DNA from 3 places in the Arthrobacter sp. sptzw32 genome. Region 3 is predicted to be linked to each of the others. Evidence: riboswitches for the same ligand, from Rfam matches in the RefSeq annotation. Region 3 holds a riboswitch; each other region holds the start of a gene.
The links. Region 3 has a riboswitch for S-adenosylmethionine ahead of AC5RVN_RS07295 (bifunctional o-acetylhomoserine/o-acetylserine sulfhydrylase). Riboswitches for the same ligand answer to the same signal wherever they lie in the genome.
Positions count from the first base shown of each region.

Region 1: another riboswitch for S-adenosylmethionine. It lies ahead of AC5RVN_RS02565 (aminotransferase class V-fold PLP-dependent enzyme); the one in region 3 lies ahead of AC5RVN_RS07295 (bifunctional o-acetylhomoserine/o-acetylserine sulfhydrylase).
Region 2: another riboswitch for S-adenosylmethionine. It lies ahead of AC5RVN_RS09240 (DUF1737 domain-containing protein); the one in region 3 lies ahead of AC5RVN_RS07295 (bifunctional o-acetylhomoserine/o-acetylserine sulfhydrylase).

Region 1 covers NZ_JBNHEZ010000001.1:525,302-529,806, forward strand. Annotated here, with positions in the region: gene AC5RVN_RS02555 (metal-dependent transcriptional regulator) at 1-354, opposite strand, end outside; gene AC5RVN_RS02560 (class I SAM-dependent methyltransferase) at 386-1,144, opposite strand; gene AC5RVN_RS02565 (aminotransferase class V-fold PLP-dependent enzyme) at 1,260-2,696, opposite strand; SAM riboswitch class IV at 2,734-2,847, opposite strand; gene hisN (histidinol-phosphatase) at 3,007-3,819, opposite strand; gene rsgA (ribosome small subunit-dependent GTPase A) at 3,868-4,505, opposite strand, start outside.
Region 2 covers NZ_JBNHEZ010000004.1:62,793-67,297, reverse strand. Annotated here, with positions in the region: gene opgC (OpgC domain-containing protein) at 1-1,229, opposite strand, end outside; SAM riboswitch class IV at 1,575-1,689, shown strand; gene AC5RVN_RS09240 (DUF1737 domain-containing protein) at 1,703-1,981, shown strand; gene AC5RVN_RS09235 (rhodanese-like domain-containing protein) at 1,978-2,388, shown strand; gene AC5RVN_RS09230 (O-succinylhomoserine sulfhydrylase) at 2,389-3,597, shown strand; gene AC5RVN_RS09225 (DUF1905 domain-containing protein) at 3,599-3,892, opposite strand; gene AC5RVN_RS09220 (glutamate--cysteine ligase 2) at 3,982-4,505, opposite strand, start outside.
Region 3 covers NZ_JBNHEZ010000003.1:154,369-158,873, forward strand. Annotated here, with positions in the region: gene metX (homoserine O-acetyltransferase MetX) at 104-1,219, opposite strand; SAM riboswitch class IV at 1,232-1,347, opposite strand; gene AC5RVN_RS07295 (bifunctional o-acetylhomoserine/o-acetylserine sulfhydrylase) at 1,450-2,775, opposite strand; SAM riboswitch class IV at 2,820-2,935, opposite strand; gene AC5RVN_RS07300 (VOC family protein) at 3,099-3,737, shown strand; gene AC5RVN_RS07305 (HNH endonuclease signature motif containing protein) at 3,993-4,505, shown strand, end outside.

The DNA.
Region 1 (4,505 bases), on a different contig from region 3:
GCGCTCAATAAACGTGTCTGAGACTGCGTGCTCCAGCAGTTCAGCTTCGTCATGGACCTCATCCCAGCTGTAGCCCAGCTGCTGGACAAGGTAGGTCTCAATCAGGCGGTGGCGCCGCACCATGGACAGTGCCAGCCTAACGCCGGCGTCCGTGAGCGTGATGGCACTGTAGGGCTTGTGGTCGACAAGCCCTTGGTCCTTCAGCTTGCGGACCATCTCGGAGACTGAAGAATTGGCAACACCGAGCCGCTGAGCCAGCTGGGAGGACGTGATGGGCTTGTCCTGCCACTCAGTGAACGAATAGATGACCTTGACGTAATCCTCGATGGAGGAGGAGGGCGCGCTGGTCTTCACAGCTCCAAGCCTACCCGTTGCCCGTTTCCCGTCACGCTTTGAAGGCCCGCCAGGTGAGCGTCAGGTAGGGCAGGTCAAGCTCTTCATCCTGGCCGTGTCCCAGGTGCTCGTGGAGGTACCAGTCCAGGTTGGCCAGCACCTTGTCCCGGATTGCTTGACCTGCGCGGAGGTAATAGCTTCGCGACTTGGTGAGTTCCACCAGGTCCGTGGTGGTGACGCGGTCCTGCCAATGGGTCACATGGCCCTCAAGCCCCTTGAACTCCGGTCCCACGAGCGGGCGGAAGTCCGGTTTGTACACGTCCCCGGCGTGCATGATCCGGGAGAGCCGGTGGACCCAGGGAACCGATGTATCCAGCTGGTTCCAGACCAGTCCCAGCGTTCCGTTCGGACGCAGGACGCGTGCCAGTTCCGTGCTCGCGGCCAGGGCATCGCACCAGTGCCAGGCCTGGGCAACACTGACGACGTCGAAGGCCTCCGGTGGCAGGCCCGTTGCCTCTGCGGTGGCATGGACCGCCGTGGCGCCGGGGTAGTGCGCCTGCAACTGTTCGAGCATGTCGGCGGAGGGGTCCAAGGCGGTGACGGTAAGGCCCAGGCCCAGCAGCAGTTCGGTGAACTTTCCGGTGCCGGCTCCGGCGTCGAGGGCGTCAAGGGCTCCCTGCGGCACCAGCCACTGCGCGGATTCTTCCGGGTAGCCAGGGCGGACCTGCTGGTAATGCCGGCCACCGTCCTGGAAGCTCTGGCCGAGCTCCCGTCGCCGTCCGTGATCAAGTTTGGGGCCGCCCCGTACCACGTGTGGCCTCCTTCGCCTGATGCCCTGGGTATCCTTCGAATTTACCGTACCCGTCGTGCCGGCAAGGCCAGAAGGCAGAACCAGCGGGCAGCAACAGGAGCTCCCGGCAGGGAGCTCAGTCGTCGAGGCAGGGGGCCGCGCCGGCGGTTCCCGGCGTGTTGGGGGCCCAGTGCGGGTAGGTGCGGGTGTCGTTGGCGGGGACCCAGCGCCCGGCGTCCACCACGTAGTCCCACCCAAGGCCGTGGCGGCGCAGCGACTCGATGCCGGCAAGGAGCCGTTCGGCATCCTCAAGGCGTGAGCCGACGCCGAAGCTGGCGCGCAGTGAACCGGAGGGCAGGCCGAGACGCTTCAGCAGCGGGTGGGCGCAGAAGCGGCCGTCGCGCAGGCCCACACCGTGCTCAGCAGACAGGTAGGCGGCCACCAGTCCGGCGTCGTAGCCTTCCACGGAGAAGTTGACCACGCCGATGGTGTCCGTGTCCGGGTTCGTGTCCTTGAAGATCGTGTGGACGGTTACGCCGTCGATCCTCTGCAGGCCTTCCACCAGGTACGAGCGGATGGCGGACTCGTGGGCGTGCCACTGGTCCTGGTCAAGCCCGGCAATCACCTGTGTGGCGCGTGCCAGAGTGGCTGCGCCCAGGACGTTGGGGGAGCCGCCCTCGTGGCGGGCCGGGCCGGTGGCCCAGCTGACGCCGTCGAGCCTTGCTTCCTTGACGGCGCCTCCCCCTGCGAGATGCGGCGTTCCGGCGTCCAGCCAGTCCGTGCGTCCCACCAGCACGCCCGCGCCGAACGGTGCGTAGAGCTTGTGGCCGGAGAAGGCGAGGTAGTCCACGCCGTCTGCTGCGATATTGATGCGGCGGTGCGGTGCCAGCTGGGCGGCATCCACCACAATCCGTGCGCCGTGTTCGTGGGCCAAAGTGGCCAGGATCCGGACGGGAAGGATTTCCCCGGTGACGTTGGAGGCACCGGTGACAGCAAGCAGGCTCACGCCGCCCTGCTCCAGTTCGGCGCGGACCGACTCGATGGTCCCGGCGATGGTGTCGGCGGCGACAATGCTGCGGTGGGGGACGCCCTGCCACGGAAGCAGGTTTGCGTGGTGCTCGATGTCCAGGTACAGGACGTCGCCGTCGGGCCGGCCATCCGTTTCCGGCAGGCATCCAGCCAGCAGGTTCAGCGAATCAGTGGTGTTCCGGGTAAAAATCACCGAATCATCCGGACGGCCGCCCACGAATCCGCGCACGATGTTGCGGGCGTTTTCATAAACGGACGTGCTGATCTGGGACGCGTAGCCGGCTCCGCGGTGGACGCTGGCGTAGAACGGCAGGATCTCGTTGAGGTAGGCCGAGACCACGGAGAGGGCGGGAGCAGAGGCTCCGTAGTCGAGGTTGGCGTACCGGACGTGCCCGCCGGAGATCAGCGGCGCCTGGATTTCGGCGCCGGTGACGGCGGAAAGCGGCCGCCCGGCAACAGCCCGGCGGGCGTCGAAGGCGGCAGCATCAGACTGGACAAATTCTGGCTGGGCGGCGGCGTTGGGGGAGACGGTGGCAGTAGTCACGGGCAGACCTCACTCTGAAAGGACTCCCAGCACCGGGAATCCGCGCTTGCCGCATCCGTTCCGGACCGGCCTGGTCGTCACCCGGGGCACCCCACCGCGGTTGGAGGGTTGCCGGCCAGCAAACCGGGGTTTCGCGCTGGCACTCGTGACCTGGTTAAGAGCGTAGGACATGCAGCAGGAAGGTTCGAAGCCGGCTGGAATGTTAAGCGTTTTGTTACGCACCGACTGAAAAGTCCCGCTATGGCCGAAGAAAACGACGGCGGGCGCCTCCTTGGGGAGGCGCCCGCCGCTGATTGTTCGATGCAGACGCTTAGAGGAGATCGTCAAGGTCAGGGTTCAGCCGGCGGAGAACCTCGGAGTGCAGGATGGAATTTGTGGCCAGCGCGTTGCCGCCAAAGGGCCCGTCCTCACCCTCCAGGGAGGTGAAGCGGCCACCCGCCTCGACCACGATCGGCACAAGTGCCGCCATGTCGTACAAGTTGAGTTCGGGTTCGCAGGCGATGTCCACCGAGCCTTCAGCCACCATGCAGTAGGACCAGAAGTCGCCGTACGCACGGGTCCGCCAGACATCCTCGGTAAGGCCCAGGAAATTGTCCAGGCTGCCGCGTTCCTTCCAGCCGCCCAGGCTCGAGTAGGACAGCGAAGCATCGGACAGGTTGGCGACGTTGGAGACGCGGAGCCGGGTGGCGGCCGCCAGTGACCGTCCCATGTAGGCGCCCATGCCCTTGGCCGCCCACCAGCGCTTTCCCAGGGCCGGTGCGCTCACCACTCCGACGACGGGCTCGCCTTCATCCACCAGTGCGATCAGGGTTGCCCACACGGGGACGCCGCGGACGAAGTTTTTGGTGCCGTCGATGGGGTCGATGATCCAGCGGCGGGACCCGTGGCCGGTGCTGCCGAACTCTTCCCCGAGCACGGCGTCACGCGGGCGGGACCGGGACAACTGGCCGCGGATGGCTTCTTCTGCGGCCTTGTCCGCGTCGGTGACCGGCGTCAGGTCCGGCTTGGTCTCCACGTGGAGGTCCTGGGCCTTAAAGCGGCTCATGGTCTGGTCATCCACGGAGTCCGCCAGGACGTGGGCCAGGCGCAGGTCATCGTTGTAGCTTGAAGCGGGTTGGATCATGGTTCCAAACTACCGTCTGTGCGGGGTTCTGCTGGGAGGTCGGCCTTGTCAGTTGACGCTTCCCAGTTCCTTGGTCTCCTGCGCCTCCAGGCGTGGGTCGGTGCCCAGCAGGCGCCGCAGCGAAGCGAGCCGTGCTGCCCCCGTGGCGCCGGCGTGGCCGCCGCCCACCCAGGCGTCGAGTCCGCAGTTCACCGCGGTGGCGGTGTGCTTGCAACCGCGTTCGCAGTCCTCGATGCCGGGGGAGAGGTCCGGGAAGGAGCGCAGGATCCGGTCCGGATCCACGTGGGCCAGGCCGAATGAACGGATGCCGGGGGTGTCGATGATCCAGCTGCCTACAGGTGCGTCTGCCAGTCTCAACGCCAGCGCCGACGACGAGGTGTGGCGCCCGCGCCCCGTCACGGCGTTGACCCCGCCGGTGGCCCGTTCCGCGCCGGTCAGGGCATTCACCATGGTGGATTTGCCCACCCCTGAATGCCCCAGCATGACCGTGACTTTCTCATCAAGGTACGCGCGGAGCTCAGCCACGGCTTTGCTGTCGAGCCGTGCGGAGAGTCCGTCGTCGGAACGGGCATCAATGCCTGAAGCGCTGGAGTCGGCAGTGCGGCTGATGATCACCGGGAAGTCCAGGTGCGTGTAGTTGGACAGCAGGTCCGCCGGATCCTTGACGTCCGCCTTGGTGACCAACA
Region 2 (4,505 bases), on a different contig from region 3:
CTGGAGGAGGAGTCGGCGTAAGCCCACGCTGTTGCCGCGTTCACGCGCCGGGGAACCTGCCATAGCGCCACGAGCAGAATGACCAGCGCCGCGGCAACAGTCCAGGAAGCAGGGCCTGAAAGGGTGTTGGCCCGCACGTGCCCGCTGCCTGCCACAACCTCCGTGACCGGCCCGGTGACCAGCGGGGAAGCCTGCAGCCTCTGCCGGGCTGCGTCTGCGATGGCAGGGTTCCCGGTGAGCAGCCAGTTGATGCCAGCCACACCCGTGTCTCTGGTGTTTGTGCGTTCATCCCACACCACCGCGGCGGTCCTGGTGAATTCGGTTGATCCTGCGGCGCCGAGGACCTGGTCCCACCAGGAGGCTTTGATCTCCATTTCGGTGGCGCCGCCGGACGCCGGGCTGTAGAAGGCGGACGTCTGCAGCAGGAACGGCTTATCTTTACCCTCCGAATACGTTGCGTAAAAGTTTTCGCTACCCGATGCAGTAAGCATTTCCTGAAGTTCGCCCTGCCGGGGAACGGTATTGACGGGCGCCCCGCCGGCCGTGTCGTCGTGGAATGCTGTCAGCCCCACCCAGTCCACCGCCTCGTCCCCCGGATAGTAAGGGCTATAGGCCGCGTCCGAGCCGTCCCACGCGCCGTCGCGGTTGGTATCGAGCAGGGCGAAACCTTCGCTTCCCGGCACCGGCACATTCCGGTGCCGGTTGAAGGGGTAGTCCTTGCCCAGGTAGGGCTCCCACACCATGGCGGTACGGCCGCCGTCGAGATTGTTGAAGGCTGCGGCGACGGCCTGGAAGGCGGACCGGTAGGCGCTGGGCTGCTGGCCCCATTCCACCCAGCTGGCATTCATGTCGGGGGCAAAACGGATCAGCACGTGGCCTTTGAAGTTGCCTGTCAGATCGGCCACTTCGCCGGCGAATGCTGAAGCGGTGTCTGCAGTGATCTGGTCCAGCGGAACCGTGGGCTGCACCGTGAGCATTGCATGTGCGCCTTGTTCACCTGACTGTTCCAGGAAGCCCCGGATGTCATTTTTCTCCGAGGCGCGGAACGGGATGGCTATGTCGTGCCCGAGCAGGGCCGGTGAGGCACCCAGGCGGCCGGCGAAACCGGCAGCGGTGTCCTCGCCCCATTCCAGCACAGCGCCCAGCAGCGGCTTGCCGTCGCCCGGAAAGGTCTCTGCCGCACGGGCTGGTCCCGCCGGCAGCACTATCAGCAGGACTGCCATCAGCATCAAAACAAGGAAGGCGGCCGTGGCGCGGGTCAGGACCAGCAAGCCGTTGCGGGAAGTCCGGGCAGGCAGCGGGCTGTTGTGCCCGCGCTTGGGCGCGGCGGCTGATGACGTGCTGATGGGACCCCCCGAAGCTGATACTCCAATGACGGGGCGGCCTGCCCCAAAAGAACTTTATCCGGCGTCAATATGTGCGGCACGCCAGGTGCCTTGACGCCGGAGCGAGTCCCGCCGTCGTGGGTTACCGAAAGTGACGTGCCGGCCGCTCAGCGGGCAGGGCCGGTTCAGTTACGGAACATGACGACGACGGCGGTGCGGGCATGCCCGCCAAGTGTTACGTTTTTTGGGAGTAATGAGTACCGGTGCCAAGCCCTGACTAACCGGTCGGCAACCCTCCTTCCGCGGCGGGGTGCCTCAGGTGAATACTCGGCATATCGACCGAATCGTGTTGCAAGCGTGAGAGAAGGAGATCCGTCGTGTCTGACGCACCTGCCCCTGAAGAGAGACTTTCGTACCGGCTCGTCACCGGCCCGGACGACCGGACATTCTGCGAACGGATTTCGGCCGCCCTGGCCGAGGGCTACGTGCTTCACGGCAGCCCGGCCGCCACCACCAACGGCGGCCAGGTGATAGTGGCGCAGGCCCTGGTCCTTCCGGCAGCCATCGCCTCCGCTGATGCCGCCGTTGCCACCGCGGTGGATAACCTAGAGGCCGCCGGCGAGGACCTCGAGTTCGACGGCGAGGGCCACGCATGAGCTACGCGGGAGACCTGACGCCCCAGGAGGCGTGGGACAAACTGGAGCACGGAGCCATCCTCGTGGATGTGCGGACCGAGGGCGAATGGGCCCACATCGGCATTCCTGACACCAAGGCCACCGACAATGATCCGCTGTTCATCCAGTGGACGTTTCCGGGCGGCATTCCCAACCCCGACTTCATCAGTTCCCTCACCCAGCAGGCGCCGGAAGACTCATCGACGGAGCTGATCTTCCTGTGCCGCTCGGGGCAGCGGTCCATCGCGGCTGCGATTGCTGCCACCCAGGCCGGTTTTACGTCCTACAACGTGCTGGAGGGCTTCGAGGGCGAGCCGGACCGCTACGGCGAACGCACCGTCAACGGCTGGAAGAACCGCGGCCTGCCCACCAACCTCGGAAAGAACTAAGTGACCTTCAACGAAGACGCCGCCGGCTGGAGCAGCAACACCCAGGCCGTGCGCGGCGGGCTGGACCGCACCAATTTCCAGGAAACCAGCGAGGCCGTGTTCCTGAATTCCGGGTTCGTGTACGAATCCGCAGCCGCTGCTGAACGGGCCTTCACCGGTGAGGACGAGCGCTTTGTGTACTCCCGCTACGGCAACCCGTCCGTTGCCACCTTCCAGGAGCGGCTCCGCCTCCTCGAGGGAACCGAGGCATGCTTTGCGACGGCGTCGGGCATGTCCGCGGTCTTTACCGCTTTGGGTGCCCTGCTGGCTGCAGGTGACCGCGTCGTGGCCGCCCGGTCCCTGTTCGGTTCCTGCTTCGTCATCCTGAACGAGATCCTGCCGCGCTGGGGTGTCGAAACGGTTTTTGTGGACGGGCCTGACCTGGAGCAGTGGCGCTCTGCGTTGTCCGAGCCCACCACCGCTGTGTTTTTTGAATCCCCCTCCAACCCCATGCAGGAAATCGTGGACATCGCCGCGGTCAGTGAGCTGGCACATGCCGCAGGTGCCACTGTGGTGGTGGACAACGTTTTCGCCACTCCCCTGCTGCAGCGCTGCGGCCAGCTCGGCGCCGACGTGATTGTCTACTCCGGCACCAAGCACATCGACGGCCAGGGCCGGGTGCTGGGCGGCGCCATCCTGGGCACCAAGGAATTCATTGACGGCCCGGTCAAGCAGCTGATGCGCCACACCGGTCCATCGCTGTCCGCCTTCAACGCCTGGGTGCTTACCAAGGGCCTGGAAACAATGGCCCTCCGCGTCAACCACTCCTCGGCGTCAGCCCTGCAGCTGGCCGAATGGCTGGAACAGCAGCCTGCCGTGAGCTGGGTGAAGTACCCGCTCCTGAAGTCGCACCCGCAGTACGAGCTGGCGGCCCGGCAGATGAGTGCCGGCGGGACGGTCCTGACCCTGGAACTGGCGACGACGGGTGCCCGCTCGGGCAAGGAGGCTGCCTTTGCGCTGCTGGACGGCCTCCGCATCATCGATATCTCCAATAACCTGGGCGACTCAAAGTCCCTCATTACCCACCCCGCCACCACTACTCACCGCGCAATGGGTCCGGAGGGCCGCGCAGCCATCGGCCTGAGCGACGGCGTGGTGCGGCTATCCGTGGGGCTGGAGGACGTGGACGACCTGATCGGCGACCTCGAACAGGCGCTGAAGCAGATTTAGCCTAGACGGAGAGCTGGACGGCAATGCCGTCACCTGCACCGACCTGCGCTTTGTCCCTGATCTCCTTCTTCACCGGCAAAAGGTAGGAATCGCTCTTGGTGTCCCGGAACAGCGAGGTCTGCCAGGAGTGCTCTCCGACCTTCGCGGTGACCTTGATCGAGCCGAATGCCGTCCCGGCACCTGCAGCGCGGACCCGGATGTCATCAGCGATGTCCGGAGGCAGGGTCACAAAATGCCATCCTGCCTCACCGGGGTACAGCCAAAGTTCTGCTTCAAAGGAATACGAGGCCGTCACCCGCCGAGTATGGCACGAACCCGTTACTTGTGACCCGCGCTTCACAGCTGAGCTGGTCCTCGAGGACGCCCTGCTGCCCTTCCCGCCTACTAGGGCTGACGAACCCGCAGCAGATCGGGCGTTTCTTCGACCTTCGACAGATCCAGGGTGCCACGCATCGTCACCTCTACCGCATGCCTCACCACTGCGCCGAAGCCCAAATCCTCAGGTGCTGCAGCGGCCAAAGCTCTGTCGCGGATGCGGCGCTGTTCAGCTGCCCCAGTTCCACGGGCAATGACGTCCTCCACCCCTTGCCGGGCAAGGGAAAGCTCGCCCTGCTCCTGCAATACCGGCGCGAGATAGTCCACCAGTGAACGCACTACGTCTGCGGCGCGCGCCGGCCGGAAGGAGCCGAAGTCCAACAGCTCTCCGCTGAGTCCTCCGCTGCTGGCCTGCCAGGAGGCCATCCGCAAGAGTACGGTGGGCACCGGCGCCGGATCGATGCCCTGGCGCCACTCACGGCCCGCCGTCTCCACGAGCGCACGGACGAGAACGGCAAGAAGGGCTGCATCCTCGGCCCGGAGGCAAACGTCTGCCACACGGACCTCCACAGTGGGGTGGTTCCGTGACAGTC
Region 3 (4,505 bases):
GCCGGGTCCCATCGAGTATGGTCCTCCCAAACGCGCAGCTCAACGCCGAATGATGCAGAGTGCATCTGCATTAATGCACACGGGCAGGCTTGTGGGGCCGGGGCTACTCCGAAAGATGGTCCCGCAGCTGGCTCCCCAGCTGGGCGATCTCCGTGAGGAATCCGTCGTGCCCGATGGGTGCCTCGATAAGGTGGACGTCTACCTCGCCGGGGAGGGCACGGGCCAGTTCCCATGACTGGGACGGGAAGTAGAGCCGGTCAGAGTCCACCGCCGCTACAAAGAACCGTGCAGTGCAAGCGGACAGGGTCTGGACGAGGGCTCCACGCCCCCTGCAGATGTCATGGCTCATGAGCGCTTCGGTGATGGCGATATAGCTGTTGGCGTCAAACCTCTGGACCAGTTTGCTGCCCTGGTGGTCCAGGTAGCTTTCCACCTGGTAGCGCCCGCGCGCTGCAAGCTGCTCGCCTTGAAACGGTGATTCGGGAGCCTGCGGCGCACGGCCGAACCTGCCGTCCAGCTCGACCGGAGAGCGGTACGTGATGTGGGCGATCCGCCGGGCGAGGGCCAGCCCCTCCTCGGGGGCGGGGCCGCCGTAGTAGTCGCCGCCGTTGAAGTTGGCGTCCTGCCGGATGGCGAGCGTCTGTGCCTGGGCGAAGGCGATCTGTTCTGCCGTGCTCGCGGCACCAATGGAGATCACGGCGCAGCGCTGCACCCGTTCCGGAAAGGTGACGGCCCATTCGAGGGCGCGGGCGCCGCCCATTGAGCCGCCCAACACGGCGTACCAGCTCCGGATTCCGAGCTGGTCTGCCAGCCGGGCTTCGGCCACGGTGCTGTCCCGCAGGGTCACCAGCGGAAAACGCGAACCCCACGGTTTTCCGTCCGGGGCAGGCGACGAGGGCCCGGTCGAGCCGTAGCAGCCGCCCACAATATTTACGGACACCACGAAGAAGCGGTTGGTATCCACTGGTGCGTCCGGCCCGGCGAGTTGTTCCCACCAACCGGGCTCCTCGGTGTCGCCCCGGGTCACGTGGGTGCTGCCGGTCAGTGCATGTTCGATCAGGACGGCGTTGCTGCCGTCCTCGTTCAGGGTGCCCCAGGTTTCGTAGGCCACAACAACGTCCGGCAGGTAACCGCCGGCTTCGAGCTTCAGCCCGCCGATGGAGGCGTAGCGGACAATGCCGTGTTCGGGGACAGTTGTACGGGTGACGGTAACCGTCATGGCAAGACCTCTTCTACGCGCTTGCCCGCCGTCATATGACCGGCAGGCCAGGTCTTCACCCGGGGCACCCCGCCGCGGAAGGAGGGTTGCCGGCCAGCAAGCCGGGGCTGTCACTGGCACTCATGACCTGGTTCGAGTGTACGAAACAGCCCCTGCCTGCCGCCAAGAGTGTGACTGGTTGTGACTTCCCCGGCCCGTTGCTGCCCCCGGGCGCCCACCCTGTGGGAGGGCTAGGCTCCGGTGGCCTCCTTGGCCGCGCGGAAGCCGGCTTCGAGGTCGGCCAGGATGTCATCGATATGTTCGATCCCCACCGAAAGCCGCACCAGGCCGGGGTTCACGCCCGCCACCACCTGCTGCTCGGGCGACAGCTGGCTGTGGGTGGTCGACGCCGGATGGATCACCAGCGACCGGACGTCGCCGATGTTCGCCACGTGGGAGTGCAGCTCCAGCGCGTCTACAAAACGCTTGCCCGCCTCCGCGCCACCGGCAAGGTTGAACGACACGATGGCGCCGGTCCCCTTGGGGCCGTATTTGCGGCCCCGCTCGTACCAGGGGCTGGAGGGAAGCCCCGCATAGGCGACCGATTCGACGTCGTCACGCGCTTCCAGCCACTGGGCAACTTCCAGGGCGTTGGCAACATGCCGTTCCACCCGCAGGCTCAGCGTCTCCAGACCCTGGGCGATGAGGAAGGCGTTGAAAGGCGACACCGCCGAGCCGAGGTCCCGCAGCAGCTGCACACGGGCCTTCAGGATGTAGGACAGGTTCGCGCCGAGGGCACCGTCTGCGCCGAGATCGCGGGCGTAGACAAGCCCGTTGTAGGTGGGGTCCGGGGTGTTGAAGCCCGGGAACCGGGCAGGGTCCTTGCCAAAGTCGAACTTTCCGGAGTCGACGATCACTCCGGCAATGGCGGAGCCATGGCCGCCGAGGTACTTGGTGGCTGAGTGCACCACAATGTCAGCACCCCATTCGAGCGGCCGGATCAGGTACGGGGTGGACAGGGTGTTGTCCACGATCAGTGGAACGCCGGCGTCGTGCGCCACCTGGGACACGCCTTCGATGTCCAGGACGTCCTGCCGCGGATTGGACACCACTTCGCCGAAGAAGAGCTTGGTGTTGGGCTGGACTGCCCCGCGCCACTGGTCCAGGTTGTCCGGATCTGCCACGAAGGTGACTGAAATCCCGAATTTCTTGAGTGTATGGGCAAAGAGGTTGTAGGTGCCGCCGTAGAGGCTGGGGCTGGCGACGATGTGGTCCCCTGCCTCGGCGATGTTCAGGACGGCAAAGGTCTCGGCGGCCTGGCCGGAGCTGAGCAGCAACGCTCCCAGGCCGCCTTCCAGGCTGGCGATCCGCTGCTCCACCGCTTCCTGCGTGGGATTGCCGATCCTGGTGTAAATGGGTGCCAGCTCGGCCAGGGCAAAGCGGTTGGCGGCGCTTTCAGCGCTGGGGAAGACAAAGGACGTGGTCTGGTAGATGGGAAGGGCCCGGGCGCCGGTGGCACCGTCCGGCTCCTGCCCTGCGTGGATCTGGCGGGTTTCAAAAGACCATCCGTTGGACAAGTAAGGCTCCTTTGACATGGGCCCGGCATGCTGGGAAGCACCGCGGGCCGCGCTTGCCATCCGGCCGTTGCCGGACAACCAGGTCCTCACCCGGGGCACCCCACCGCGGGTGGAGGGTTGCCGGCCAGCAAGCCGGGGCTTCGTGCTGGCACTCATGACCTGAGCTCAGTGTAGGAACGTGCAGACACGGCCGAACAGGATTATGACGAACATAGTCCTCAAGATTTCGGGGACCTGCGCAGAAAAACCAGTGCTTCCACGGGAAAATCCCAGTAAGGGTTGCCTTAGCTGAGAGCCCGATCACAAAGTGCCAAGATGTTGCCATGCGCATGGATCACGTCTCTTACGCCTGTGAACACGATGGCCTGGCTGCCACCACCGAACGTATCTCCTCTGCCCTCGGCGTTGAGGCAGTGAAGGGCGGGGTACACCCGCGGTTCGGAACCCGGAATATGATCATCCCGCTTGCGGGACACAAGTACCTCGAAGTGGTGGAGGTCCTGGACCACCCCGCTTCGGACAAGGCTCCCTTCGGACAGGCAGTGCGTGCGCGGTCTGCCGCCGGCGGCGGCTGGATGGGCTGGTGCGTCGAGGTTGACGACCTGGCACCATTCGAAGAGCGCCTTGGCCGCTCCTCGGTCAACGGAAACCGTAAGTTTCCCGACGGCCGCGAACTGGTCTGGAAACAGATTGGCATCCTCGGTCTGATCGCAGACCCGCAGGTTCCGTACATGCTCAAGTGGGAGGGCGACCCGACCCTGCACCCGTCCAACGCCTACGAAACCAACGTCAAGATGAGCTGCCTGACCATTGCCGGTTCGGCTGAGCGCGTTACTGAATGGCTGGGTGAGCCGGTAGAGAAGCCGCTCGAGGACGTGGCCGTGGAGTGGGTGGCACCGCACGGAACCCCCGGGATCCTTTCGGTGACGTTCGAGACCGCCAACGGAGCCGTCACGATCTGACTGTCCCCGGCGGAGCTGCGGGGCTGCGGGGCTGATGCCCGAGCTTCCGTACGGGCTTCCGTACGGTCGGATATACCAGCTCGCTCTTTCCTGAGCTTCGGCCGCCATCAGCAGGTGACAACGGCGTCACCCGCTGATGGCGGCCGAATCCGTTTCCTGGTGCACCCCGCGGATGACGGCGCGGCAACGGGTAGTTCAGCTGCCTGCGCATCCACTCCAACCGGTATTGTCAGACCCCCTTGCCATGATGGGTGTATGGGAAAAGCGGCGGTAGCGAAGGCGTTTGAGGACATCAATGCCGCCCTTGCCGTGCTTTATGCCGAAGCGGAGGCTCCGGGTTCCGGGGTGGTTGATGGTGCTGATCCGTTGGCTGCCCTGGCCGATGGTTGCCTGGACATCCTCTCCGGCGCGGCCACCGTGGAGGCACGGGTCACAGGGCTGAAGGCCCGGGCGGCGGTGACGTACGCGGACACCGTCCATGCTGTCGCGGCGCCGGGAACCCCGGTGCAGGCGCGAGAGATGGCGGTCGCCGCGGAAATTGGCAGCCTCCTGGCCCTTGGCGGCCGTGCCGCTGGTGCGTTCCTGGCCACCTCCCACGCCCTGGTCACAGGGTTGCCGCTGACCCTCTCGGCCCTGCAAACGGGGACGATTTCGTGGCGGCACGCCCAGGTCATGGTGGAGGAAACCGCCACCCTGGACCCTTCCGGCGCCGCCGCCCTCGAAGCCCACTTCCTGGGCCCGGATACACCCATACCATCCACGGCCGCG